4 regions of the Neobacillus canaveralius genome follow, and region 1 is predicted to be linked to each of the others. Evidence: a T-box and tRNA genes for the amino acid it is inferred to sense, from the RefSeq annotation. Region 1 holds a T-box; the other regions hold tRNA genes.

Region 1 (6,808 bases):
CCAAGACTTCTATGTTTATGAGCAATTTGTTTAACAACTGGAAGAATTGCTTCAAGATTATCAATATATTGAGCCGCCGCATAGACAGTCCCTGCTAGGGCTTTTTGTTGTCTACCTTGCTTTTGGTTTGCATGGTTAAAGATATTTAATAGTTCAGGATGATTACCAAACATCATTTGATAAAAACGTGTTGTAATGGCTTCTCCGTGTTTTTCCAAAACTGGAACTGTTGATTTGATGATTTCAATTGTATTGCGATTTAACAAGATTATCACTCCTTATGTAGTGGTTATTACTGTTTATATAGTGATTATATGAGAAATAACACTTAAAGTAAGTGATGCAAATCACACATCATTAAATTTGATTAATTAGAACCACTAAAAAGAGTACCTACAATAGAATCTTAGATTCTTAATTGAGTAACCAGCAAAAATACAATAATAAGCGGAGGTTTTCCGCCTAAATGCATAATGTAGCTGATTTCGGGGTAAATAAGCGGAGGTTTTCCGCTTATTCATAGCAAAATCCTTTATTTTCGAATTTTCAACTTAAATAGGCGGAATCCCTCCGTCTATTTGAGCTTAATTTAATACAAATTAATAAATAAGCGGAATTTCTCCGCTTATTTATCGCCTTGAATGCTTAACCTGATTCCTTAACCCATAAGTGCGGCCTCTCATATTTAATAGTATTATTTTGTTTTTGCAAAAACGCATGTATCTCTCAGTTCCTTGCTTTCCACTGAGATACCATCATTTTTCAAGATTCCCTCAAGGGTAAAACCTAATTTTTCTGGAATTGCACGACTTTTGGTATTTCGTGAATCACAACGAATCTCAACACGTTTAGCATGAAGTTCTGTAAAGGCAAATTTCGTAATTGCCTCAGTCGATTCGGTTATATATCCCCTGCCAGAAAACCGAGTATCTATCCAATAGCCTATTTCAAACTTCGGTACATCCCAATTAATTCTATGCAGCCCGGATGAACCAATAAATTCACCGGTTTCCTTATCGAATAGATGTAATCTTAAATCCTCACGTGTTATAAACTTTGCAATACTATCTCTTATGTTCGCTTCTACATCTTGCTCTGTTTGATTCGTATGTGCCCATGGCATCCACGGTTTTAGTTCATTCAATGACGCTTGTATTGCTTTATAAACATATTTCCCATCACCTGGGAAGGGCTTACGGATTAACAACCTTTCTGAGGTAAACTCCTCTGGAAATTCTATTAAACTAGGATTCATTTTGTCTCCCCCTTTTAAAACTTTGAATCTTCATGAAGTCCATTTTCTCTTTTCTTGTTCGACTTTGAGCTTCATAAACCCTCCATGAGGACCATTTTTTTATTTCCCTTTTCTTTTGGGCTTAGTGAAGGTCTATATTAAAAGACCCTTCCAAAAGGAAGAGTCTCCACAAAAATATTAATATGCTTTTGCCCAATAAACCATTTTATCAGCTTCTTTTCCACAACATACACATGTAGTAGAAACCTGTTCTTGTTCAAAAGGAATACATCTAGAAGTAGCTGTTGTTTCCTCTTTGATTTTTTCCTCACATGCAAGCTCGCCGCACCACATAGCTTTAATGAAGCCTGGTTTTGCTTCAAGCTCTTCTTTTAATTCAGGAAGAGTTGTTGCCACAGAGGTTCTCTCTTCACGGTGATTCAATGCTTTGTTATATAAGTTAGCTTGTATATCATCAAGTAATTCCACAAGCTTTGTTTCTAATTGATCTAAAGGAACAAATACTTTTTCTAATGTATCCCTTCTTACCAACACAACTTGCTTGTTTTCAATATCTTTTGGTCCAACTTCTAGACGAACTGGAATCCCCTTCATTTCGTACTCATTGAATTTCCAGCCTGGCTTTTTATCACTTGCATCAATATCCACGCGGGCAACTTGACCTAGAGATTTTTTCAAATCATAAGCAAAATCAAGTACTCCTTCTTTGTGCTGAGCGATTGGCACAATCATAACCTGAGTTGGCGCCGCTTTTGGAGGAATAACTAAACCACGGTCATCACCATGAACCATAATTAACGCACCGATGATTCTTGTTGTAAAGCCCCATGATGTTTGGTGTACATACTGAAGCTTTCCTTCTTTATCGGTATATTGGATATTGAATGCTTCCGCAAAACCTGTACCAAAATGATGAGACGTCCCTGACTGCAGTGCTTTACCATCATGCATTAAGCTTTCAATGGTAAAAGTAGCTTTGGCACCAGCAAATTTTTCTTTTTCTGTCTTCTGACCTTTTACTACTGGAATAGCAAGAATCTCTTCACAAATCGCTGCATATACATTCAGCATTTTGATTGTTTCTTCCATTGCCTCTTCATCGGTTGCATGTGCGGTGTGACCTTCCTGCCATAAAAACTCTAATGTCCGTAAGAAAGGACGAGTTGTTTTTTCCCAGCGGACTACGTTTGCCCATTGATTATAAAGCTTTGGTAAATCCCTGTATGAATGAATGATATTGCTATAATGCTCGCAGAAAAGAACCTCTGAAGTTGGGCGCACGACTAAACGCTCAGTAAGCTCTTCAGAACCGCCATGGGTAACCCACGCAACTTCAGGTGCAAAGCCCTCGACATGATCCTTTTCTTTTTGAAGCAAGCTTTCAGGGATAAATAATGGCATATAGACATTTTCATGTCCTGTTTCTTTAATACGGCGGTCCAGTTCGTTTTTAATATTATCCCAAAGGGCATATCCGTAAGGGCGAATAATCATTGATCCGCGTACGCTTGAATAGTCAATTAAGTCTGCTTTTGTTACAACATCGGTATACCACTGGGCGAAATCCTCGTCCATACTGGTAACATCTTTTACAAATTCCTTAGCCATTTTGACACCTCATTATTTTTTTGATGGCTGTGTTAAATAAGGCTGTTGATTTGCGTTCCAGGCGCTACGCTTTCCGCGGGCTCGCCCGTGAGCCTCCTCGGTCGTTCCGACCTGCGGGGTCTCACTCAGCTCGTGCATCCCGCAGGACTTTGAATTTTCTTCCTCGAATTTGCCCACGCACGAAGAAAATGCGATAGCATTTTCGAGGAGTCGAGCGCCTTCCACTCCAATCAACAGGTTCAAAAAACAACAGTATTCGATAACACAGCCTTTTGAATATAAAAAGGCCTTGGCCCCAAAAAGGGACCAAGACCTGGCGATACCACCCTAAATTCATAAAGCAAATGCTTTATACTCTCGACATGATAACGGATTTTATCCGCATGTATCTTCAAAATGGATCCGATACAGAACTCCGAGGCAGGTTCAAATGTCTGTCTTAAGAAACCTTTCACCAATGGTTTCCTCTCTTTGTAAGACACCTTACATTTTACTAATCCTCATCACAGTTTCAAATAGTATTTTTGAAAAAATTATATATTTCTAATAGACAAATGTCAAATATTATTATGGAAAAATATTCTGATTACATTCTTACTTGGCTTTATTTCTAGCTTGGATATCGGTTACAATTAGGAAGAATGAGGTGATTTCCTTGAAAAGTGAAGATATGAATGAGATTGATCAGGAACAAGAAGAAAAACGATACTTACTTGACCTAATGAGGATGCAAAATGAAGCGTTAAAAAGAATCTTTAAAAACACCATAGATAATGAAAAAAACAATAATTCCAAAGGACGTTTCTAACGTCTCAGATTGTCGAGGAAGATATTTCTCGGCATTTTTATATTTCCAGCACCTCTGCATTGACCCAAATTATTTGCATACCAGGCTTCGGGCACTCCAGCACCCTCCATTGACCCAAATCTCATTTCATGTCAGGCTTCGGGCACTCCAGCACCTCTGCATTGACCCAAATTTCTTTTCATGTCAGGCTTCGGGCACTCCAGCACCCTCCATTGACCCAAATTTCTTTTCATGTCAGGCTTCGGGCACTCCAGCACCTCTGCATTGACCCAAATTTCTTTTCATGTCAGGCTTCGGGCACTCCAGCACCTCTGCATTGACCCAAATTATTTGCATACCAGGCTTCGGGCACTCCAGCACCTCTGCATTGACCCAAATTACTTTGCATACGAGGCTTCGGGCACTCCAGCACCTCTGCATTGACCCAAATTTCTTTTCATGTCAGGCTTCGGGCACTCCAGCACCTCTGCATTGACCCAAATTACTTTGCATACGAGGCTTCGGGCACTCCAGCACTTCTGCATTGACCCAAATTACTTTTCATGTCAGGCTTCGGGCACTCCAGCACCTCTGCATTGACCCAAATTACTTTTCATGTCAGGCTTCGGGCACTCCCGCACCTCTGCATTGAAAATAATGTCTGTCGAGACTTTCTAACAGCCTGGGATGTTGCTAACGTCTTTTTTTATTTCCCCAAGAGTTTTTTTCATTAAACGTTCATAAACTACACCGAAATGACAATCTTTATTTTTATTAATGCATTTATAATGTACATATATTGTTTATTAATAGTTAGAGGAGATTGTTACATGTATATATTATCGATTTTCACAATAGTTTTGATGGCTTTATTGACTGGCTATTCAATTTTCCTTTTACATCGGAAGAAACATAAAATAGCCAAACTTTCAGGTACGATGGTCGTCACCGTCCTGACAATGATGGGAGGCCTTTTATCCGGTTACATCAGCGGAATACTTTCGGGAGAGTTATTTTTCCCTGTTGGCTTAGGTACCTTAATCGGTTTCGTCCTAGGTTTTATAGCCGGTCAGCCTATTGGGATTTTGGCGATATTAAGCGGATCGGTTTCCGGTATCGTAAGTGGAATTATTGGTGCCCTTCTAGGTGCAATTCTTCAGTTCGATAACCCAACCATTATGCTTGGGATATTACTAGGTTTATATGTTATTATTATTGGTCTTGTTATTTTATTTATCATCGTTGATACAAATGGTAAATTTTCACTTGATACGCAAGGGATTTCACCGTTTAATATTTTTTCAGCAGGACTTGTTCTGATAGCATTATTTTTATTTTTATACAGCAGTGATCTTGTTAAGATTCCTGGTGAGGACAAAGCACAAGCACAGGAGACAAATTCTCCTACTGCAAAAACAGAACTCGATTTAACAAATGAAACCAACCCTACAATAGACATGATGGTAACACCGACTGGTTATTCACCAAATGTGATTAAAGTTAAAAAAGGTGTACCAGTGAAATTAAACATTACAAATCCAGGTGACAATAGCTGTTTTTCAACCTTTATGATGCCGGATTTCAATTTAAATAATGTAAATCTAAAGGCTGGTTCTACCAACTTAACCTTTACCCCTGACAAAGAAGGAGAATATACCTTTACTTGTGGGATGAATATGTTTAAAGGAACTGTTATTGTTGAGTAAATTAGGAAAGCACTCTGAGGGGATTAAATCTAGATAATATTTATTAATGGGATAGGGATAGTTAGTCCAGCAATATAGACTAACTATCCTTTTTTTGTATATATGCGTTTGGAAAAACTCCCCAATCATGGGGTTTATATCAACCACTGCTTTCTTTCGTTGAAAGCAAAATAACTGCCTTTATTAATTAATCTAGTTTACTAAATCAGTTTAGTTTGTTTACCACCTTCAATATCTTTCCCAAAGGACAAAATAAGTAACATCAGTTGGATTTTTTTACCATCAATAATACTAAAGACCTAGAAGATAATATATTTGTCTACCTGGTGAGATTACAAGTAGATACACTTGGAGGTGCATTACCATAATCGGAATGTTATTCTTCATAGTTCTTTTGTTAACTATTGCAATAGGGGTTTTCTTTATGGGCAGAAAGAGAAATAACCCTATTCCTGCAATAGAAACAACACCCAAACCATTTTCAAACAATCAATTTAAGGAGGAATTCGCTTTGGAAGAAAAAACGAAGGTTATTAAAGAAAGAGTTAAAACTGCAGAAAATGCTAAAATTGAAAGAGTGGCAGCTGCAAAGGCTGAGGAAGAAATTGCTGTTGAGCTTGCACCGTTAAAAAGCCAAATTCAGTCAATTCAAAACACCCTAAATCAACTTAATTCAGACAACCAGCAATCTACAATGTCATCTGGTGGGCAAAGTCAGAATCAGAATGAATCAAATGACCTATTAAACCAACTGCAACAGTTTAGTTCACAAGCTCAACAACAACAGCATAAAACTTTTCAACAATTGCAACAATCCGTTCACCAAGCTGCTCAAACGTTAACTGGTGTAGAACAATCAATTCAATCCATTAATATGTTAAACCAAATCACTCAACAAATTAATCAAACACAACAACAATTACAACAGCAACAAGGGCAAGGGCAAGTTCAAGGGCAAGCAGGGCAAATGAATAATCAATCATACCAGCAATAAATTTTTTAAACGTAGCTGATACCCTATGCTATCAGCTACGTTTTTTATTCAATGTATAAAAAATTATTATTGGTTTTACTATGTCCACAATTATATATTTAATGTATTATTCCAAATGGAAATTACTGATTAATTTTTGTTGCGCAATATGAGCCACAAGTACATTTAGAAGTATTAATTAACCTGTTTCGCAGCGCGCTTCTTTTTTATATATGAGTAGAATGATTATCTATTAACGTATCATTACTCTTTTTAAATGGCCACCAGTTCGCTTCGCCAAATGTTTTAACCATTACTGGGACAAACAATGGAAGGATAACCAGTGCATATAAAGAGAGTCCGATTAATAAAATGGCTGCAATTTGAAGTAATGATAATACACCCGCCGGCATCATCGCAGCGAAAGTACCGCCCAAAATGACAGCGGCAGAGATAATAACCGTTCCCATTTTCTTCAT
Region 2 (6,808 bases), 3.1 Mb from region 1:
AATGGATTGCCTCCTGGACACTATTTTATTGGGCATGGTGGATTGCTTGGGCACCTTTTGTTGGTATGTTTATTGCAAGGGTTTCAAAAGGAAGAACAGTAAGGGAATTTGTGATTGGCGTGTTGGTTGTGCCTACCCTGGGAACATGTCTCTGGATGTCGATCTTTGGCGGCTCAGCACTTGAATTGGTTCAAAACACAGGCAGCCATGACCTGGCAAAAAAGATTACCGAGGACGTTTCATTGTCAATCTTCACATTCTTTGATTATCTTCCATTAAGTTCTGTGCTAAGTATTTTAGGGTTTGCTGTCGTAGCAATTTATTATATAACTGTCGCCGATACAGCCACATTTGTATTAGGAATGCTAAGTGAAGGCGGCACGTTAAATCCATCGAATAAAATTAAAATGACATGGGGTGTCATTCAATCCGCTTTAGCTGCTGTATTGCTTTTAGCTGGCGGGCTGAATGTATTACAAACAGCTTCCATTGCAGCTGCACTCCCTTTTGCGATCATCATGATCGTCATGTGCTTTTCATTGGTGAAAGGATTGAAAAGTGAAGTTGAAGTACAAAGAGGAAATAAAAGAAACGTGTACCCCTCCTAAAGGGTCTTTAATGTGAAAAATAATCCAAAAGATTTGACGATTGAGCTGACTGAAAAACCAAGAATGTATATGATATTGAAAAAACCCCCTTTAAGAAAATGATTATTTCTTAAAGGGGGTTTTTTAACTATTTTTAAAAGGAACAGGCTAACCGTCCTTAACTTGAAAAAATGGCTCCGCAGGTAGGACTCGAACCTACGACCGATCGGTTAACAGCCGATAGCTCTACCACTGAGCTACTGCGGAATAATAACAAATTATTTTGCTTCGCAAAAAATTCTGGTGGGCCTAAATGGACTCGAACCATCGACCTCACGCTTATCAGGCGTGCGCTCTAACCAGCTGAGCTATAGGCCCAAAATTGGAGCGGGTGATGAGAATCGAACTCACAACATCAGCTTGGAAGGCTGAGGTTTTACCACTAAACTACACCCGCATATTAAAATTTGGAGGCAACACCCGGATTTGAACCGGGGATAAAGGTTTTGCAGACCTCTGCCTTACCACTTGGCTATGCTGCCCAAACTTTTAAAGAGCTAACCCAATTTATTAAAATTCATTGGGGCGACTGATGGGAATCGAACCCACGAATGCCTGAACCACAATCAGGTGCGTTAACCACTTCGCCACAATCGCCATAATGGTTATTTTTAACTTCAGCAAAAAACCTAGGATATTTTCAAACGAAAATAACTTGGTGGAGGGGGACGGATTCGAACCGCCGAACCCAGAGGGAGCGGATTTACAGTCCGCCGCGTTTAGCCACTTCGCTACCCCTCCAAATATAAAAGACAAAAAAAGTTTAAAAAAATGATGGCTCAGGACGGAATCGAACCGCCGACACAAGGATTTTCAGTCCTTTGCTCTACCGACTGAGCTACTGAGCCATACAATCTATATCTATATCAACAGTAGAGTTACCCTACTGATATAAAAAATGGCGGTCCGGACGGGACTCGAACCCGCGACCTCCTGCGTGACAGGCAGGCATTCTAACCAACTGAACTACCGGACCAAAGTTTTTTCAAGTATTTTTCTTGAAAATAACTTAATTGCGGGGACAGGATTTGAACCTGCGACCTTCGGGTTATGAGCCCGACGAGCTACCAGACTGCTCCACCCCGCGACAATAAAAATATTAAATTATATCCATGCCCCTAGTTTAGGACTGTATCAATCTCAGTAAGACTATTCAAGCAGCAACTCGATTGATACAACTCGCAGTTAATTCATTGAAGCAATGCTCGTTGCTCCACCCCGCGACAATAAGAATATAGAAATTATGGAGGAGGAAGAGGGATTCGAACCCCCGCGCGGTTTGACCCGCCTGTCGGTTTTCAAGACCGATCCCTTCAGCCGAACTTGGGTATTCCTCCGAATAAGTGGAGCCTAGCGGGATCGAACCGCTGACCTCCTGCGTGCAAAGCAGGCGCTCTCCCAGCTGAGCTAAGGCCCCATTTTGTTATTAAAAGCATGGTCGGGAAGACAGGATTCGAACCTGCGACCCCTTGGTCCCAAACCAAGTGCTCTACCAAGCTGAGCTACTTCCCGTATTATATGGCGCGCCCGAAAGGAGTCGAACCCATAACCTTCTGATCCGTAGTCAGACACTCTATCCAATTGAGCTACGGGCGCATTTTAATGAAAGTTATTTTTCTCCGAAAAATAACTTGGTGCCGAGGACCGGAATCGAACCGGTACGGTAGTCACCTACCGCAGGATTTTAAGTCCTGTGCGTCTGCCAGTTCCGCCACCCCGGCAACATTGGAGCGGAAGACGGGATTCGAACCCGCGACCCCCACCTTGGCAAGGTGGTGTTCTACCACTGAACTACTTCCGCATATATGGAAGATTATTTTGCTTAGCAAAAATTCTTGGTTATTTTCTAACGAAAATAACTTGGTGCGGGTGAAGGGAGTCGAACCCCCACGCCTTGCGGCGCCAGATCCTAAGTCTGGTGCGTCTGCCAATTCCGCCACACCCGCATATTAAAATGGAAAGTTATTTTCGCCTTCGCGAAAAAACTTTGGTTATTTTCTAACGAAAATAACTTGGTGAGCCATGAAGGACTCGAACCTTCGACCCTCTGATTAAAAGTCAGATGCTCTACCAACTGAGCTAATGGCTCGAATAATGAGATTTATCTAAACTCATTTTCTCTGCTTAAAATCCCTTTCGGGATTTTGCGCATGCTTCCGATGATGTAAAATCAACGTAGCAAGAAGCATGGTGCCGGCGAGAGGACTTGAACCCCCAACCTACTGATTACAAGTCAGTTGCTCTACCAATTGAGCTACCCCGGCGTATCAAAGATAAACTTCATTTCTTGAAATTAAATTGGTGGAGGATGACGGGATCGAACCGCCGACCCTCTGCTTGTAAGGCAGATGCTCTCCCAGCTGAGCTAATCCTCCATATAGATGGAACATTATTTTCGCTATCGCGAGAAAATGTTGGTGACCCCTACGGGATTCGAACCCGTGTTACCTCCGTGAAAGGGAGGTGTCTTAACCACTTGACCAAGGGGCCGTAATAATATTTGAGGCAAAAAAATAGCCCCAAAGGGGTAGCCTGGCAACGTCCTACTCTCACAGGGACAAAGTCCCAACTACCATCGGCGCTGAGAAGCTTAACTTCCGTGTTCGGTATGGGAACGGGTGTGACCTTCTCGCCTTAATTACCAGACTATTTTATTGAGGTATCATTCCCTCAAAACTAGATAATCAGAAGAAGTTTGTAAAACGAGTTCGCTTTTAAAAATTGGTTAAGTCCTCGAACGATTAGTATCAGTCAGCTCCACATGTTACCACGCTTCCACCTCTGACCTATCAACCTGATCATCTTTCAGGGTTCTTACTAGCTTGACGCTATGGGAAATCTCATCTTGAGGGGGGCTTCATGCTTAGATGCTTTCAGCACTTATCCCGTCCGCACATAGCTACCCAGCGATGCCTTTGGCAAGACAACTGGTACACCAGCGGTGCGTCCATCCCGGTCCTCTCGTACTAAGGACAGCTCCTCTCAAATTTCCTGCGCCCACGACGGATAGGGACCGAACTGTCTCACGACGTTCTGAACCCAGCTCGCGTACCGCTTTAATGGGCGAACAGCCCAACCCTTGGGACCGACTACAGCCCCAGGATGCGATGAGCCGACATCGAGGTGCCAAACCTCCCCGTCGATGTGGACTCTTGGGGGAGATAAGCCTGTTATCCCCGGGGTAGCTTTTATCCGTTGAGCGATGGCCCTTCCATGCGGAACCACCGGATCACTAAGCCCGACTTTCGTCCCTGCTCGACTTGTAGGTCTCGCAGTCAAGCTCCCTTGTGCCTTTACACTCTGCGAATGATTTCCAACCATTCTGAGGGAACCTTTGGGCGCCTCCGTTACTCTTTAGGAGGCGACCGCCCCAGTCAAACTGCCCACCTGACACTGTCTCCCACCCCGATAAGGGGTGCGGGTTAGAATTTCAATACAGCCAGGGTAGTATCCCACCGACGCCTCCACCGAAGCTAGCGCTCCGGTTTCTCAGGCTCCTACCTATCCTGTACAAGCTGTACCAAAATTCAATATCAGGCTACAGTAAAGCTCCACGGGGTCTTTCCGTCCTGTCGCGGGTAACCTGCATCTTCACAGGTACTATAATTTCACCGAGTCTCTCGTTGAGACAGTGCCCAGATCGTTACGCCTTTCGTGCGGGTCGGAACTTACCCGACAAGGAATTTCGCTACCTTAGGACCGTTATAGTTACGGCCGCCGTTTACTGGGGCTTCGATTCAGAGCTTCGCTTGCGCTAACCCCTCCTCTTAACCTTCCAGCACCGGGCAGGCGTCAGCCCCTATACTTCGCCTTGCGGCTTCGCAGAGACCTGTGTTTTTGCTAAACAGTCGCCTGGGCCTATTCACTGCGGCTCTTCGAGGCTATTCACCTCAAAAAGCACCCCTTCTCCCGAAGTTACGGGGTCATTTTGCCGAGTTCCTTAACGAGAGTTCTCTCGCACACCTTAGGATTCTCTCCTCGCCTACCTGTGTCGGTTTGCGGTACGGGCACCTTTTATCTCGCTAGAGGCTTTTCTTGGCAGTGTGGAATCAGGAACTTCGGTACTATATTTCCCTCGCCATCACAGCTCAGCCTTCACGGTAAGCGGATTTTCCTACTTACCAGCCTAACTGCTTGGACGCGCATATCCAACAGCGCGCTTACCCTATCCTCCTGCGTCCCCCCATCACTCAAACGATAAAGAGGTGGTACAGGAATATCAACCTGTTGTCCATCGCCTACGCCTTTCGGCCTCGGCTTAGGTCCCGACTAACCCTGAGAGGACGAGCCTTCCTCAGGAAACCTTAGGCATACGGTGGACGGGATTCTCACCCGTCTTTCGCTACTCATACCGGCATTCTCACTTCTAAGCGCTCCACCAGTCCTTACGGTCTAGCTTCAACGCCCTTAGAACGCTCTCCTACCACTGACACCATACGGTGTCAATCCACAGCTTCGGTGTTACGTTTAGCCCCGGTACATTTTCGGCGCAGAGTCACTCGACCAGTGAGCTATTACGCACTCTTTAAATGGTGGCTGCTTCTAAGCCAACATCCTGGTTGTCTAAGCAACTCCACATCCTTTTCCACTTAACGTAAACTTTGGGACCTTAGCTGGTGGTCTGGGCTGTTTCCCTTTTGACTACGGATCTTATCACTCGCAGTCTGACTCCCACGGATAAGTCTTTGGCATTCGGAGTTTGTCTGAATTCGGTAACCCGATGAGGGCCCCTAGTCCAAACAGTGCTCTACCTCCAAGACTCTTACAACGTGAGGCTAGCCCTAAAGCTATTTCGGAGAGAACCAGCTATCTCCAAGTTCGATTGGAATTTCTCCGCTACCCACACCTCATCCCCGCACTTTTCAACGTGCGTGGGTTCGGGCCTCCAGTAAGTGTTACCTCACCTTCACCCTGGACATGGGTAGATCACCTGGTTTCGGGTCTACGACCACATACTCATACGCCCTATTCAGACTCGCTTTCGCTGCGGCTCCGTCTCTTCAACTTAACCTTGCATGGGATCGTAACTCGCCGGTTCATTCTACAAAAGGCACGCTATCACCCATTAACGGGCTCTAACTACTTGTAGGCACACGGTTTCAGGATCTATTTCACTCCCCTTCCGGGGTGCTTTTCACCTTTCCCTCACGGTACTGGTTCACTATCGGTCACTAGGGAGTATTTAGCCTTGGGAGATGGTCCTCCCAGCTTCCGACCGGATTTCTCGTGTCCGGCCGTACTCAGGATCCACTCAGGAGGGAACGAAGTTTCAACTACAGGGTTTTTACCTTCTATGACGGACCTTTCCAAGTCGCTTCATCTACCCCGTTCCTTTGTAACTCCATGTTGAGTGTCCTACAACCCCAAGAGGCAAGCCTCTTGGTTTGGGCTATGTCCCGTTTCGCTCGCCGCTACTCAGGGAATCGCGTTTGCTTTCTCTTCCTCCGGGTACTTAGATGTTTCAGTTCCCCAGGTCTGCCTTCAATACCCTATGTATTCAGGTAAAGATACTGCTCCATTACGAGCAGTGGGTTCCCCCATTCGGAAATCTCCGGATCAAAGCTTACTTACAGCTCCCCGAAGCATATCGGTGTTAGTCCCGTCCTTCATCGGCTCCTAGTGCCAAGGCATCCACCGTGCGCCCTTTCTAACTTAACCTAAAAGGTTATTTTCTTCTTATTAATAAGAGAGAAAAACTAAAATGGCAATTCTCGGTTTTACTTTGACTTCTTCTTACGATTATCTAGTTTTCAAGGAACGAATGTTTCGAGAGAAAATTACTCTCTCAAAACTAAACAAACAAGTAACAGTCAACGTTTTATCAGTCCACATGGACTGCATTATCCTTAGAAAGGAGGTGATCCAGCCGCACCTTCCGATACGGCTACCTTGTTACGACTTCACCCCAATCATCTGTCCCACCTTAGGCGGCTGGCTCCTTGCGGTTACCCCACCGACTTCGGGTGTTACAAACTCTCGTGGTGTGACGGGCGGTGTGTACAAGGCCCGGGAACGTATTCACCGCGGCATGCTGATCCGCGATTACTAGCGATTCCGGCTTCATGTAGGCGAGTTGCAGCCTACAATCCGAACTGAGAATGGTTTTATGGGATTGGCTTAACCTCGCGGTTTTGCAGCCCTTTGTACCATCCATTGTAGCA
Region 3 (6,808 bases), 1.5 Mb from region 1:
ATATTCAATGTTGTCTAACAGTTCTTCTTTTTGAAGACCTAGTAAATCCATCGTCATGGTACATGCAATTAATTTTACATCCTGTTCTTGCGCCATCTCAATGAGTTCTGGAAGAGGAAGCGCATTGTGTTTTTTCATTACTTTTTTGATTAACTTAGGACCAAAACCAGCAAAGTTCATTCTTGATAATCCCATGTTGTCAGCGCCTCTAGGCATCATTTTGGCAAACATTTTTTCCAAAAATCCTTTTTCAACTGAAATACTTTCATCTTTTCGTAAAGCATTTAACCCCCAGAAAGTGTGAAAAATCGTTACTTCATGATCATAAGCAGCTGCACCATTTGCAATAATATAAGCTGCCATTGCTTTATCATAATCACCGCTTAATAGGACGATAGTAGTTTTTTTCTTTTCTGTCATTTTAATGACCTCCTGTTTTATTTACCCTATAGGGTATTTTCGTGATTAAAAAAATTACCCCTATGGGTATCATAGTAACAAAAATAAAAGAGGGTGTCTACCCTTTTTTATCGGCTTCTTACTAATAAGTTTACTGCATCCTTAATTAACTCTTCCGCGCTTCTTTCATTTGTTTCTTCGGCTTTTCGAACACATTCAACTAAATTGGAGCTCACAATGACTCCTATTGTTCGATCAATAGCTGTACGAGCGGCAGACAACTGAGTTATTACGTCTTTACAATCCTTATCTTCTTCCATCAATCGTAAGATTCCTCTTAATTGCCCTTCGATACGTTTGACTCTATTTTTAACTTGATCATTATACTCCATTATTTTTACCTCCTAACAGTCAACTATTATTTCCAAACTCAATTTTATACCCCTAGAGGTATAAAGTCAATACAAATTCACCTATAAGAAAGTTCGCTATAAATAGTGGCTATGAACGAAACCTTGGCATATTCTTTATTTCTTTCTGATCCAAAATTTAATAAGCTTTTCTTCTTGTTGCATTTTTAAGAGAGTATGGCCAGCATTTTTTGACCAGGCTGGCAGGTCATTTAAAGCACCCCGGTCAGTCGCAAGAAGTTTAATGACTTGTCCGCTTTCCAGTGTATCGATACCTTTTTTCAATTTAATGATTGGCATTGGGCAGGCTAATCCACTAACATCTACTACGGTATCAGCTTTTATGCCATTTTCTATTGCTTCTATGACCTCAGTTTCGCCAAGGTCATTTGTTTTTGGTCTCATCACTTTTATTCAAGTTGTTACCATATACAGAGGAGTACGTTTTCCAACCGCCATCGACATTCTTAACGTGATAACCATGATTCTTTAAAATACGGCTTGCTAAATAGCCTCTTAAGCCAACCTGACAGCTTACATAAACAGTCTTATCTTTTGGAATTTCAACCAATTTATTTCTAAGGTCGTTTAGTGAGATATTAATTGAACCTTTAATAAAACCAAATTCTCTTTCCATTGGTTCTCGAACATCAATTAGTAGTCCACCTTCAGCAACGATTTGATCGACTTCATGCCATTGGATATGTTCTAATTCACCCTCCATAATATTCGTTGCCACATAACCTGCCATATTTACAGGGTCTTTTGCTGATGAAAATGGAGGTGCATAAGATAATTCTAAATTTGTTATATCCTCAACGGTTAAGGCACCCTTAATAGCTGTCGCAATAACGTCAATTCGCTTATCAACACCGTCTGCACCTACTGCCTGGGCACCAAATATCTTTCCAGTTTCTTTATTAAATATCAATTTTAATGCAATCGGTGCTGCTCCTGGATAGTAACCAGCATGAGAACTTGGGTGAATATGGACCACTTCATAGGCAATCCCTAAACGTTTTAATGTTTTCTCATTGTTTCCTGTAGCAGCAACAGTTAAGTCAAATACCTTTGCAATCGAAGTACCTAATGTCCCCTGATACTTCTCGTTCTTGCCCATCATATTATTCGCAGCGATACGCCCTTGGCGATTGGCGGGTCCAGCTAATGGGATCATTGCCTTTGTACCACTAATGTAATCGACCACTTCTACAGCATCCCCAACGGCATAAATATCGTCATTCGATGTTTGCAGGAATTCATTTACAATGATTCCTCCGCGCTCTCCTAACTCAAGTCCTGCAGTATTGGCTAATTCATTTTCAGGTCTTACTCCAATTGAAAGAATGGTCATTTCTGTTAGAATTTCTCTTCCATCTGATAGCAGCACTTTTTTTCCTTGATCGGCGAATGAATGAACACCATTTTCTAAGATTAAGTTCACACCTTTTTCAATTAAGTGAGTGTGTAAAATACTGGCCATCTCAAAATCGATCGGTGCCATAATCTGATTGGCCATTTCAATAAGTGTAACTTGAATTCCTCTGTCCACAAGGTTTTCGGCCATCTCAATTCCTATAAATCCACCGCCAATAACAACAGCCCTTTTGGGATGATTATGATCAACATAGTTTTTAATTTTATCTGTATCTGGGATATTTCTTAACGTAAATAATGTCTGATTTTCATTTAACCCTGGAATTGGTGGTACAATTGGTTTTGCTCCCGGAGATAATAATAACTTGTCATAAGATTCATCATACACTTCCCCAGTTTGTAAATTCTTAATTGTAACTCTTTTGTTTTCTGGATTTATGTTCATTACTTCACTTAGATTGCGTATATCAAGATTAAATCGATCAGACATTCCTTTTACCGTTTGTACTAATAATTTACTTCTATCCTTAATCGTTTCACCAATGTAATAGGGTAATCCGCAGTTTGCAAATGATATATGTTCTCCACGTTCTACAAGAATAATCTCTACATCTTCACTGATTCTTCTTAATCTAGCAGCAGCAGTAGCTCCACCAGCAACTCCACCTACGATTATTACTTTCTGTGTCATAATAGTCCCTCCAAATTGATAATGTCTTTTTCATCACATTAAGTGAATAGTTATTCGGTATACCCATGGGGGTTTTATACCTATAAGGGTATTATATTACCGAAAAAATATATGTAAAGTCATTTTGGAGACTTTCATATATTCGTCACAATTAGATTCTCTGGACGAGTACCTCAATAATTAGTTGACTATAAAAAAAATAGGCCAATACTTTGATGAACAAAGCATTGACCTATTAGGTATTTCAGTTTTAATTGATACCGGTGGTCGGGGTCGAACCGACACTCCAGAGGAACACGATTTTGAGTCGTGCGCGTCTGCCAATTCCGCCACACCGGCAAATCATTGGCAGGGGTAGTAGGAATTGAACCCACACCAAAGGTTTTGGAGACCTTCGTTCTACCTTTAAACTATACCCCTATGGATGGAATGTTATTTCGCTAACGCGAAAATTTTTTGGTGGAGGGGGACGGATTCGAACCGCCGAACCCGGAGGGAGCGGATTTACAGTCCGCCGCGTTTAGCCACTTCGCTACCCCTCCACATTGGAGAAATAAATAATATGAAATTATGGAGGAGGAAGAGGGATTCGAACCCCCGCGCGGTTTGACCCGCCTGTCGGTTTTCAAGACCGATCCCTTCAGCCAGACTTGGGTATTCCTCCGCATTAAGAAAGTATTAATATTTGGTAGCGGCGGAGGGGATCGAACCCCCGACCTTACGGGTATGAACCGTACGCTCTAGCCAGCTGAGCTACACCGCCAAATATCTAATTAAGTTATAAGTTATTTTCACTAGCATGAAAACACTCTGATTATTTTGCTTCGCAAATTAATCTTGGTGGAGCCTAGCGGGATCGAACCGCTGACCTCCTGCGTGCAAAGCAGGCGCTCTCCCAGCTGAGCTAAGGCCCCAAAAATTGTACTTGATGGTCGGGAAGACAGGATTCGAACCTGCGACCCCTTGGTCCCAAACCAAGTGCTCTACCAAGCTGAGCTACTTCCCGATAAAATATGGCGCGCCCGAAAGGAGTCGAACCCATAACCTTCTGATCCGTAGTCAGACACTCTATCCAATTGAGCTACGGGCGCAATTTATACTATAACTTCTATTCTGAAAATGGTGCCGAGGACCGGAATCGAACCGGTACGGTAGTCACCTACCGCAGGATTTTAAGTCCTGTGCGTCTGCCAGTTCCGCCACCCCGGCAACATTGGAGCGGAAGACGGGATTCGAACCCGCGACCCCCACCTTGGCAAGGTGGTGTTCTACCACTGAACTACTTCCGCATTTATGGTAAGTTATTTTGCTATCGCAAAAAACTTTGGTGCGGGTGAAGGGAGTCGAACCCCCACGCCTTGCGGCGCCAGATCCTAAGTCTGGTGCGTCTGCCAATTCCGCCACACCCGCATATAATGTGATAATAAACAAACTAGAAAACTAAGTTGCTAACTTTGCTGCGTCGTATCAGCGACATTGATAATCTTACAACGAATTACGACAAAAATCAACACTAAATTTTAAGTTTTTTTTAAAAGTGCAAAATCACATAGTTATTATCCCACAATATCATAAATTCCCCAACCTACACTATGTAGATGTTGTAACGAAAAGATAAAAATATGTTTTAGAACCTTTTTATTGGGTAAAAATACAATATAATTCATTCCGCAATAAAGGAGATGATGCAACCTTGAGTTATAATCAAAAGAAAGACATCGAAAAAATGCCCGCAAATCAGGGAGATCAAGACGAAACCGTAACGAATAGTGAAAAGTCACCTGAATTTGATGTTTTCGGTACTGCCCTAAATGACCTGCACAGTCCTTTTGAATTCTAAAAAACCAGTGTATCAAAGAGACTGTTCTCTTTCATACACTGGTTTTTTTACTTGCGTTTTAACGCCTTCAAAATAATCGCTTCCCCATTAAATGAAATAATTTTTTCATCCTGTATGAGTATTCTAAATTTATTTTTAATCTCATCGGAAGATTCAAGAATAAACTTGGTTAAATGATTTTTATCCGTCTCCGAAAGCTTCATGTTGGCACACCACGATTCAAATCGAAACGTCTTCTCAAAACGATGCCATTCAAAAACTTCTAAACCGCTCTCCTCAAGTTTTTGTATCCATTCGGATTTTTTCCACGCACGAAAATGACTATAATCACGTATTTTCTCTATCGTATTATAAAATTGATCATATTCTTTCGTTTCAGGTACAACGTTATCATCCAATAAAAATTGCCCGCCTGGCTTCAATACACGATATACTTCCTTTATGAATAAATCCACATTCGGAAAGTGGTGTGGTGCAATCCTGCAGGTAACAATATCAAACGATTCATTTGTAAAAGGAAGCTGTTCAGCGTCACCTTGAACAAATTCCACATTTTGATGGCCGTTTTTTATAATAAATTTCTCAGCCGCTGCTAACATTTCTGCAGTAAGGTCAACCGCTGTCACTTTTTTAACTAGAGGTGCAAACGCGTTGGCCGTATGTCCCCCACCTGTAGCAATATCAAGCAGTACTTCCTGACCATTGAGTTCTGCCATTTCCACCATCTTCAATAAGTCTTTTCCATCCTTATGAATAGCACTAGAAACGTAGGAAGCAGCATTACTCCCAAATTGCTCTTGAACGTCTTTTTTAATATCCATTTTATATCACCTCTTAATTCTAATATAATCTAGAATTGTAATAATTAAAATTACGAGGTTTTTATGAATTATCATAAGAAAAAGTTATGGTATTTTAAAATTCAAAATCTAAAACCACAGGACAATGATCACTCCCCATTACTTCACAATGAATATCTGCATTGGTTAGCCTATCACGTAGTTTTTCTGAAACAATAAAATAATCAATCCGCCAGCCAATATTCCGCTCACGTACCTTAGCCATATACGACCACCATGTATAGGCTCCTTCTTTTTCCGGATAAAAGTAGCGGTAGCTATCTATGAACCCTGACTCCAGCAGTGAAGTCATTTTTCCTCGTTCCTCCACTGTAAAACCTGAATTACCTAAGTTAGATTTAGGATTTCTTAGGTCAATTTCCTGATGGGCAACATTTAAATCCCCACATAATACAACAGGTTTAACTTGGTCTAATTCTCTTAAATAGGAGATAATCTGATCTTCCCATTCTAACCGATAGTTTAGTCTCGCTAAATCTCTTTGTGAGTTTGGTGTATAAACGTTCACAAGGTAAAAACCTTCAAATTCCAATGTAAGGATTCTTCCTTCTTCTTGTGAATCCTCATTACCTACACCATAAGAGACAGAAATAGGCTCTTTTTTGGTAAAAACCGCTGTCCCTGAGTAGCCTTTTTTGACTGCATAATTCCAATATTGGTGATATCCCTCAAGGTCCAAGGAGATTTGACCTTCCTGCAATTTCGTCTCCTGAACACAGAAAATATCTGCATTAACTTCTTTAAAATAATCTAAAAATCCTTTATTTACACAGGCTCTAAGCCCGTTGACATTCCAAGAAACTAACTTCATGATTTATCCCTTCCTCAGCTATTTACTTATCATAGATTGATAGAACACATTGTAACAGCTTTATACAAAGAAGGATAGCACTTCGATTAATCATTACTTTTACAAAAAAAACGCACATTAATTTCCAAAAAACAGGAAATATATAAAATAAAAAAAGGATGTCCTTATGAAAGATTTAATTAAATTCTTAACAAGATATGAAAAGTTTGTTTTTATCATAATGATTGTTGTTCCCTGGCTCTCTACTCCTTTTTTAGGAAAGAAAACTTTTAAGCGTTTTACCCCAGGTGCATTGTTTATATGCCTTATTGTTGTCATTGAAAGTTTGTTTGCACACAAACGATTATGGTGGTTGTTTTACAAAAGGCTTTTTCCAAAAGTAATCGGAGAACTTCCACTAATTATTGGGCCATTTTTTAT
Region 4 (6,808 bases), 2.5 Mb from region 1:
AAGTCGGGCTTAGTGATCCGGTGGTTCCGCATGGAAGGGCCATCGCTCAACGGATAAAAGCTACCCCGGGGATAACAGGCTTATCTCCCCCAAGAGTCCACATCGACGGGGAGGTTTGGCACCTCGATGTCGGCTCATCGCATCCTGGGGCTGTAGTCGGTCCCAAGGGTTGGGCTGTTCGCCCATTAAAGCGGTACGCGAGCTGGGTTCAGAACGTCGTGAGACAGTTCGGTCCCTATCCGTCGTGGGCGCAGGAAATTTGAGAGGAGCTGTCCTTAGTACGAGAGGACCGGGATGGACGCACCGCTGGTGTACCAGTTGTCTTGCCAAAGGCATCGCTGGGTAGCTATGTGCGGACGGGATAAGTGCTGAAAGCATCTAAGCATGAAGCCCCCCTCAAGATGAGATTTCCCATAGCGTCAAGCTAGTAAGAACCCTGAAAGATGATCAGGTTGATAGGTCAGAGGTGGAAGCGTGGTAACATGTGGAGCTGACTGATACTAATCGTTCGAGGACTTAACCAATTTTTAAAGGTGAACTCGTTTTACAACTTCTTCTGAAATTATCTAGTTTTGAGGGAATGAAATTTTTTTCAAAAACCTCTTGAAAAATATCGAAAAAGACAATATAATAGATTTTGTCTTTGAGAAAGTAGTCTGGCAATAATGGCGAGAAGGTCACACCCGTTCCCATACCGAACACGGAAGTTAAGCTTCTCAGCGCCGATGGTAGTTGGGACTTTGTCCCTGTGAGAGTAGGACGTTGCCAGGCTTATATATGGAGGATTAGCTCAGCTGGGAGAGCATCTGCCTTACAAGCAGAGGGTCGGCGGTTCGATCCCGTCATCCTCCACCAAAGTTTTTTCGCGATAGCGAAAATAACTTTCCCATATATGCCGGTTTAGCTCAATTGGTAGAGCAACTGACTTGTAATCAGTAGGTTGGGGGTTCAAGTCCTCTAGCCGGCACCATGCTTTACTTCGTTGGTTCATATCAGCGGCAGCGTAAACACAGTTATCATATAAGTGCCAATTATATGAGCCATTAGCTCAGTTGGTAGAGCATCTGACTTTTAATCAGAGGGTCGAAGGTTCGAGTCCTTCATGGCTCACCATTTAAATGTATATGCGGGTGTGGCGGAATTGGCAGACGCACCAGACTTAGGATCTGGCGCCGCAAGGCGTGGGGGTTCGACTCCCTTCACCCGCACCATTTAATTTAATATGCGGAAGTAGTTCAGTGGTAGAACACCACCTTGCCAAGGTGGGGGTCGCGGGTTCGAATCCCGTCTTCCGCTCCATAGTTGCCGGGGTGGCGGAACTGGCAGACGCACAGGACTTAAAATCCTGCGGTAGGTGACTACCGTACCGGTTCGATTCCGGTCCTCGGCACCAAGTTATTTTTCGGAGAAAAATAACCAGAGTTTTTTCGCGATAGCGAAAAAAACTTTCAATATATTGCGCCCGTAGCTCAATTGGATAGAGTGTCTGACTACGGATCAGAAGGTTATGGGTTCGACTCCTTTCGGGCGCGCCATATAATACGGGAAGTAGCTCAGCTTGGTAGAGCACTTGGTTTGGGACCAAGGGGTCGCAGGTTCGAATCCTGTCTTCCCGACCATGCTTTTAATAACAAAATGGGGCCTTAGCTCAGCTGGGAGAGCGCCTGCTTTGCACGCAGGAGGTCAGCGGTTCGATCCCGCTAGGCTCCACCAAGATTTTTTGCGAAGCAAAATAATCAATGCTTTTTCACGCTAGTGAAAATAACTTATAACTTAATTATATATTTGGCGGTGTAGCTCAGCTGGCTAGAGCGTACGGTTCATACCCGTAAGGTCGGGGGTTCGATCCCCTCCGCCGCTACCAAATAAACCTTAATTTGGACCTTTAGCTCAGCTGGTTAGAGCAGACGGCTCATAACCGTCCGGTCGTAGGTTCGAGTCCTACAAGGTCCACCAGTAATTTTATGTTTTTTTGGAGGAATACCCAAGTTCGGCTGAAGGGATCGGTCTTGAAAACCGACAGGCGGGTCAAACCGCGCGGGGGTTCGAATCCCTCTTCCTCCTCCATTTTATTAATTCAGCAAAATGAAATATTTTTATTGTCGCGGGGTGGAGCAGTCTGGTAGCTCGTCGGGCTCATAACCCGAAGGTCGCAGGTTCAAATCCTGTCCCCGCAATATGGTCTGGTAGTTCAGTTGGTTAGAATGCCTGCCTGTCACGCAGGAGGTCGCGGGTTCGAGTCCCGTCCAGACCGCCATTTTTATTAAAATGGCAAAAAATATAGTGGCTCAGTAGCTCAGTCGGTAGAGCAAAGGACTGAAAATCCTTGTGTCGGCGGTTCGATTCCGTCCTGAGCCACCATTTATTTTTAGATGGAAACTATTATGATGGCGATTGTGGCGAAGTGGTTAACGCACCTGATTGTGGTTCAGGCATTCGTGGGTTCGATTCCCATCAGTCGCCCCATCTATTATTTTACTTTTCGCGGGTGTAGTTTAGTGGTAAAACCTCAGCCTTCCAAGCTGATGTTGTGAGTTCGATTCTCATCACCCGCTCCAATTTATGGGCCTATAGCTCAGCTGGTTAGAGCGCACGCCTGATAAGCGTGAGGTCGATGGTTCGAGTCCATTTAGGCCCACCAGAACTTTTTGCGACAGCAAAATAGTTAGAACTTTTTGCGACAGCAAAATGATTTTCCATTGTTCCGCAGTAGCTCAGTGGTAGAGCTATCGGCTGTTAACCGATCGGTCGTAGGTTCGAGTCCTACCTGCGGAGCCAATTTTTATGGGGAAGTACTCAAGAGGCTGAAGAGGCGCCCCTGCTAAGGGTGTAGGTCGGGTAACCGGCGCGAGGGTTCAAATCCCTCCTTCTCCGCCATAAAAATTAAGGCCCCTTGGTCAAGTGGTTAAGACACCTCCCTTTCACGGAGGTAACACGGGTTCGAATCCCGTAGGGGTCATACAAAAAGGCTGATGATATTTTATCATCAGTTTTTTTGTGCTAATTTTTGCCAGTAAAAATGACAATACTACAATTGATTATGTATAACTCCATCAATTCTAAGTTTATAGTGACCGAAACGTCGAAGCAAACGGAATTTGGGTAACTATAAAAGACCCTAATTAATTTAAATGCTAATTAAAGCCAAATCATTCAAAGTGCTCCAGTGGCTTAATACCTTCATCTAAATTAAATTGAGTCGCTCTAGTCGGGTTAGAGTAGCAGTACGCCTGGTTAATATCTCAGATGAGTTATTCCGGCTATCTTTGAGCCCATTAGGGGCACTACAGCCACTATAAAATACCATGCTGCATAATCCCTTAAAATTTGTGTCAATCATTCTTATTTTCCCTCTATCTCCGATAAAATCATCATCCCATATAATCCCCAAAAATTTGTTGTTTTATAAGAAAAACAAACACTCCAATCCTTTGAAGTGCCTATAGCTTGTCCAAGACTTAAGCGTGCATTTTTTTTAGTTAAAAACTATTCCTATATAATAATATGCTTTCCCGTACCACTGAGAAAAACGCTGGCAACGCTTACATATACTGCATATTTAGCACGTTTACATGTTAAAGTTTCTTATAATTTAAATAATATTTTTTACCCAAAATTTCAAAAAAACTTTATGTTTTTTTGTCGGTTGTTGAAGGATTTCTTGTTCGTTTTTGTCGAAACGTGTTGAAAAAAACCAGAATATGACGGTCTGTATACTTTATTGTCAGAAAAGATAAAAAAGTTTTACAAGAGATATTTGTAATTTGCACTTATAATTAACCCTTGAAATACATTTTCACAAGGATGAGGTTAATAATGGCAGTGAACACTTTATATCCAACAGGCTATCAGTTGCATTTATTTCATGAGGGGAACCTTTTTCAAAGTCACCAGCTGTTTGGGGCACACGTTTTTAAAGAAACTGACAAAGTATATACGCGATTTTGTGTGTGGGCTCCGAATGCTAACCAAGTAAGGCTGGTTGGAAATTTCAATAACTGGAATGGAGAAGGTTACGATTTACATAGGGTAAACAATGAAGGTGTATGGATTATTGTCATTAATCAAGACCTGAATGGCTGCCTCTATAAATATGAAATAATCACAGCACAAAATGAAAGACTTTTAAAATCAGATCCATATGCATTTTATTCTGAACTGAGACCAAATACGGCCTCAATCGTATATTCTTTGAGAAATTACGATTGGCAGGATAATCATTGGATGCACCGAAAGCAAAAAAGAAACTTCTTATCTGAACCACAGATCATCTATGAGGTGCATTTTGGTTCATGGAAAAAACATGAAAATGGTGATTTTTTAACATATAAGGAAATGGCAGAAGAACTCATACCTTATGTGCTTGAACATGGATTTACACATATTGAATTATTACCGCTTATCGAGCACCCCTTTGACGGATCTTGGGGATATCAGGGTACTGGATACTTTTCGGCAACCTCTCGCTACGGCACACCAAAGGACTTTATGTACTTTGTAGATCAGTGTCATCAGAATGGAATTGGCGTCATTCTTGATTGGGTTCCTGGTCACTTTTGTAAGGATTCACATGGTTTGTATCGTTTTGATGGTTCACATATTTATTCCTACGAAACAGAGAGTGACAGGGAAAATAAAGTATGGGGAACAGCAAACTTTGATCTTGGAAAAGGCGAAGTGCAAAGTTTCCTCATCTCAAATGCATTTTATTGGATTGATTATTTCCATATTGATGGCTTTAGAATGGATGCTGTTGCAAATATCATCTATTGGCCGAATTCAGACGAGAATCAAGAAAATCCATTTGGAATTGATTTTTTAAAAAAGTTAAATATACAAGTTCATGAATATGATCCAACCTTTGTCATGATTGGAGAGGATTCAACAGATTTCCCTAATGTTACTGCTCCTGTCCATTATGGTGGTTTAGGCTTCGATTATAAATGGAACATGGGCTGGATGAATGACATTTTAAAATATATGGAAACTCCGCCATATGCACGTGCTAGTGTTCATACTAAAGTAACTTTTTCACTTCTTTATGCCTTTACAGAAAACTTTATGCTCCCGTTTTCACATGATGAAGTGGTACATGGCAAAAAGTCGCTTTTAGACAAAATGCCAGGGGATTACTGGGAGAAATTTGCCCAACTCCGCTTGCTTCTAGGGTATATGTTTGCACATCCCGGTAAGAATCTATTATTTATGGGATTTGAGATTGGTCAATTTGCAGAATGGAAAGACAAGGAACAGTTAGATTGGAATTTATTAGATTATGAAATGCACCAAAACGTAAATCAATATGTTAAACAATTAACAAAGCTTTATAAACGTTCTAAGGCTTTGTATGAACTTGACCACATGCATGATGGTTTTGAATGGATTGACTGCAATAATTATAGCCAATCAGTCTTTTCTTTCATTCGGAATGGTAAGACAGAAAATGATTATTTAATCATCATTTGTAATTTTACAGGTGTGCATTATCCAGAATATAAAATTGGCGTACCTGCTCAAGTTGAGTTTCGTGAAATTTTTAATAGTGACGATACGGAATTTGGCGGCGCTGGCTTTATTAATAAGAAAACATTTATGGCTTTAGATGAGCCATTTCATGGAAGACCATATTCCGTAAATGTGACGATACCGCCTTTTGGCTTTCAGATCATTCGACCGGTGAAAAAACGAAAGGAGAGAAAAGGTAATGGGAAAGAAAAAGTGCGTGGCAATGCTATTGGCAGGAGGGAAAGGAAGCAGACTTAATTCGCTTACAAAGGATTTGGCAAAGCCTGCTGTTCCATTTGGAGGTAAGTATAGAATCATTGATTTTCCATTAAGTAATTGTGCTAATTCAGGTATTGATACTGTGGGGGTCTTAACACAATATCAACCATTGCTATTAAATTCTTATATAGGTATAGGAAGCGCATGGGACCTAGACCGAAAAGATGGAGGCGTAACCGTATTACCTCCATATGCTGAGACCTCTGAAGTAAAGTGGTATACCGGAACCGCGAGTGCAATTTATCAAAACCTGAATTATTTAAAGCAATACCAGCCGGAATATGTACTCATCCTTTCAGGTGATCACATTTATAAAATGAATTATGAGAGTATGCTTGAATATCATATCGAGAAAAGAGCAGACGTAACCATCTCCTTAATTGAGGTTCCTTGGGCGGAAGCAAGCCGTTTTGGCATTATGAACACAAACGATGAATTAAGAATAACAGAGTTTGAGGAAAAGCCAGCAGAGCCAAAAAATAATTTAGCTTCGATGGGCATTTATATTTTTAGCTGGAATATACTGAAAGAATATCTGGAGATGGACGCTAGAAATACTAAATCCTCCCACGATTTTGGTAAAGACATCATACCAACTCTGCTTGAAGAGAATAAGAAGTTATATGCCTATCCTTTTAAAGGCTATTGGAAGGATGTAGGGACCGTTAAGAGTCTTTGGGAAGCAAATATGGATCTATTAAATGACGAATGTGATTTAGATCTATTTGATCATGATTGGAGAATTTATTCTGTCAATCCTAACCAGCCTCCACAATATATCTCTCCTGAAGCGATTGTTAAGGAATCTCTAATTAATGAGGGCTGCACGATTGAAGGAGAAATTGATAATTCGGTTTTATTCCAAGGGGTTACAGTTGGTAAAGGTTCCATTATAAAGGAATCTGTAATCATGCCAGATGCAGTGATTGGTGAAAACGTTAAGATTGAAAAAGCAATTGTTCCAAGTGATGTAATTATTCCTGATGGAACTGTAATTCGTTCATTTGATGATGAAATTATTCTT

The links. The T-box of region 1 lies ahead of proS (proline--tRNA ligase). A T-box ahead of a tRNA ligase gene usually reads a tRNA of that ligase, here a tRNA-Pro.
Region 2: it encodes a tRNA-Pro, which carries the amino acid that the T-box ahead of proS (proline--tRNA ligase) is inferred to sense. The anticodon was not compared.
Region 3: it encodes a tRNA-Pro, which carries the amino acid that the T-box ahead of proS (proline--tRNA ligase) is inferred to sense. The anticodon was not compared.
Region 4: it encodes a tRNA-Pro, which carries the amino acid that the T-box ahead of proS (proline--tRNA ligase) is inferred to sense. The anticodon was not compared.

The regions. Positions count from the first base shown of each region.
Region 1 is NZ_JBDFLL010000001.1:3,756,429-3,763,236, forward strand. Features, by position in the region: gene hmpA (NO-inducible flavohemoprotein) at 1-266, opposite strand, end outside; gene ABC255_RS18870 (GNAT family N-acetyltransferase) at 695-1,255, opposite strand; gene proS (proline--tRNA ligase) at 1,433-2,863, opposite strand; T-box leader at 3,162-3,379, opposite strand; gene ABC255_RS18880 (hypothetical protein) at 3,519-3,671, shown strand; gene ABC255_RS18885 (cupredoxin domain-containing protein) at 4,481-5,356, shown strand; gene ABC255_RS18890 (hypothetical protein) at 5,781-6,350, shown strand; gene ABC255_RS18895 (MMPL family transporter) at 6,557-6,808, opposite strand, start outside.
Region 2 is NZ_JBDFLL010000001.1:695,012-701,819, reverse strand. Features, by position in the region: gene ABC255_RS03420 (glycine betaine uptake BCCT transporter) at 1-608, shown strand, start outside; tRNA gene ABC255_RS03415 (tRNA-Asn) at 780-854, opposite strand; tRNA gene ABC255_RS03410 (tRNA-Ile) at 889-965, opposite strand; tRNA gene ABC255_RS03405 (tRNA-Gly) at 971-1,044, opposite strand; tRNA gene ABC255_RS03400 (tRNA-Cys) at 1,056-1,129, opposite strand; tRNA gene ABC255_RS03395 (tRNA-His) at 1,169-1,244, opposite strand; tRNA gene ABC255_RS03390 (tRNA-Tyr) at 1,304-1,388, opposite strand; tRNA gene ABC255_RS03385 (tRNA-Phe) at 1,423-1,495, opposite strand; tRNA gene ABC255_RS03380 (tRNA-Asp) at 1,547-1,623, opposite strand; tRNA gene ABC255_RS03375 (tRNA-Met) at 1,661-1,734, opposite strand; tRNA gene ABC255_RS03370 (tRNA-Ser) at 1,892-1,984, opposite strand; tRNA gene ABC255_RS03365 (tRNA-Ala) at 1,992-2,064, opposite strand; tRNA gene ABC255_RS03360 (tRNA-Pro) at 2,083-2,159, opposite strand; tRNA gene ABC255_RS03355 (tRNA-Arg) at 2,167-2,243, opposite strand; tRNA gene ABC255_RS03350 (tRNA-Leu) at 2,280-2,368, opposite strand; tRNA gene ABC255_RS03345 (tRNA-Gly) at 2,374-2,448, opposite strand; tRNA gene ABC255_RS03340 (tRNA-Leu) at 2,509-2,593, opposite strand; tRNA gene ABC255_RS03335 (tRNA-Lys) at 2,661-2,736, opposite strand; tRNA gene ABC255_RS03330 (tRNA-Thr) at 2,836-2,911, opposite strand; tRNA gene ABC255_RS03325 (tRNA-Val) at 2,947-3,022, opposite strand; tRNA gene ABC255_RS03320 (tRNA-Glu) at 3,063-3,137, opposite strand; rRNA gene rrf (5S ribosomal RNA) at 3,178-3,293, opposite strand; rRNA gene ABC255_RS03310 (23S ribosomal RNA) at 3,369-6,305, opposite strand; rRNA gene ABC255_RS03305 (16S ribosomal RNA) at 6,498-6,808, opposite strand, start outside.
Region 3 is NZ_JBDFLL010000001.1:2,266,443-2,273,250, reverse strand. Features, by position in the region: gene ABC255_RS11720 (DsrE/DsrF/DrsH-like family protein) at 1-420, opposite strand, end outside; gene ABC255_RS11715 (metal-sensitive transcriptional regulator) at 528-791, opposite strand; gene ABC255_RS11710 (sulfurtransferase TusA family protein) at 927-1,154, opposite strand; gene ABC255_RS11705 (CoA-disulfide reductase) at 1,195-2,877, opposite strand; tRNA gene ABC255_RS11700 (tRNA-Leu) at 3,136-3,216, opposite strand; tRNA gene ABC255_RS11695 (tRNA-Trp) at 3,224-3,297, opposite strand; tRNA gene ABC255_RS11690 (tRNA-Tyr) at 3,335-3,419, opposite strand; tRNA gene ABC255_RS11685 (tRNA-Ser) at 3,449-3,541, opposite strand; tRNA gene ABC255_RS11680 (tRNA-Met) at 3,564-3,640, opposite strand; tRNA gene ABC255_RS11675 (tRNA-Ala) at 3,716-3,791, opposite strand; tRNA gene ABC255_RS11670 (tRNA-Pro) at 3,807-3,883, opposite strand; tRNA gene ABC255_RS11665 (tRNA-Arg) at 3,892-3,968, opposite strand; tRNA gene ABC255_RS11660 (tRNA-Leu) at 3,998-4,086, opposite strand; tRNA gene ABC255_RS11655 (tRNA-Gly) at 4,092-4,166, opposite strand; tRNA gene ABC255_RS11650 (tRNA-Leu) at 4,203-4,287, opposite strand; gene ABC255_RS11645 (hypothetical protein) at 4,571-4,717, shown strand; gene ABC255_RS11640 (class I SAM-dependent methyltransferase) at 4,765-5,538, opposite strand; gene ABC255_RS11635 (exodeoxyribonuclease III) at 5,633-6,388, opposite strand; gene ABC255_RS11630 (hypothetical protein) at 6,555-6,808, shown strand, end outside.
Region 4 is NZ_JBDFLL010000001.1:1,266,471-1,273,278, forward strand. Features, by position in the region: rRNA gene ABC255_RS06105 (23S ribosomal RNA) at 1-524, shown strand, start outside; rRNA gene rrf (5S ribosomal RNA) at 656-771, shown strand; tRNA gene ABC255_RS06115 (tRNA-Val) at 780-855, shown strand; tRNA gene ABC255_RS06120 (tRNA-Thr) at 895-970, shown strand; tRNA gene ABC255_RS06125 (tRNA-Lys) at 1,038-1,113, shown strand; tRNA gene ABC255_RS06130 (tRNA-Leu) at 1,127-1,211, shown strand; tRNA gene ABC255_RS06135 (tRNA-Gly) at 1,225-1,299, shown strand; tRNA gene ABC255_RS06140 (tRNA-Leu) at 1,305-1,393, shown strand; tRNA gene ABC255_RS06145 (tRNA-Arg) at 1,459-1,535, shown strand; tRNA gene ABC255_RS06150 (tRNA-Pro) at 1,543-1,619, shown strand; tRNA gene ABC255_RS06155 (tRNA-Ala) at 1,638-1,713, shown strand; tRNA gene ABC255_RS06160 (tRNA-Met) at 1,788-1,864, shown strand; tRNA gene ABC255_RS06165 (tRNA-Ile) at 1,880-1,956, shown strand; tRNA gene ABC255_RS06170 (tRNA-Ser) at 1,975-2,067, shown strand; tRNA gene ABC255_RS06175 (tRNA-Met) at 2,104-2,177, shown strand; tRNA gene ABC255_RS06180 (tRNA-Asp) at 2,181-2,257, shown strand; tRNA gene ABC255_RS06185 (tRNA-Phe) at 2,286-2,361, shown strand; tRNA gene ABC255_RS06190 (tRNA-His) at 2,391-2,466, shown strand; tRNA gene ABC255_RS06195 (tRNA-Gly) at 2,485-2,558, shown strand; tRNA gene ABC255_RS06200 (tRNA-Ile) at 2,565-2,641, shown strand; tRNA gene ABC255_RS06205 (tRNA-Asn) at 2,704-2,778, shown strand; tRNA gene ABC255_RS06210 (tRNA-Ser) at 2,787-2,877, shown strand; tRNA gene ABC255_RS06215 (tRNA-Glu) at 2,888-2,959, shown strand; gene glgB (1,4-alpha-glucan branching protein GlgB) at 3,817-5,763, shown strand; gene ABC255_RS06225 (glucose-1-phosphate adenylyltransferase) at 5,705-6,808, shown strand, end outside.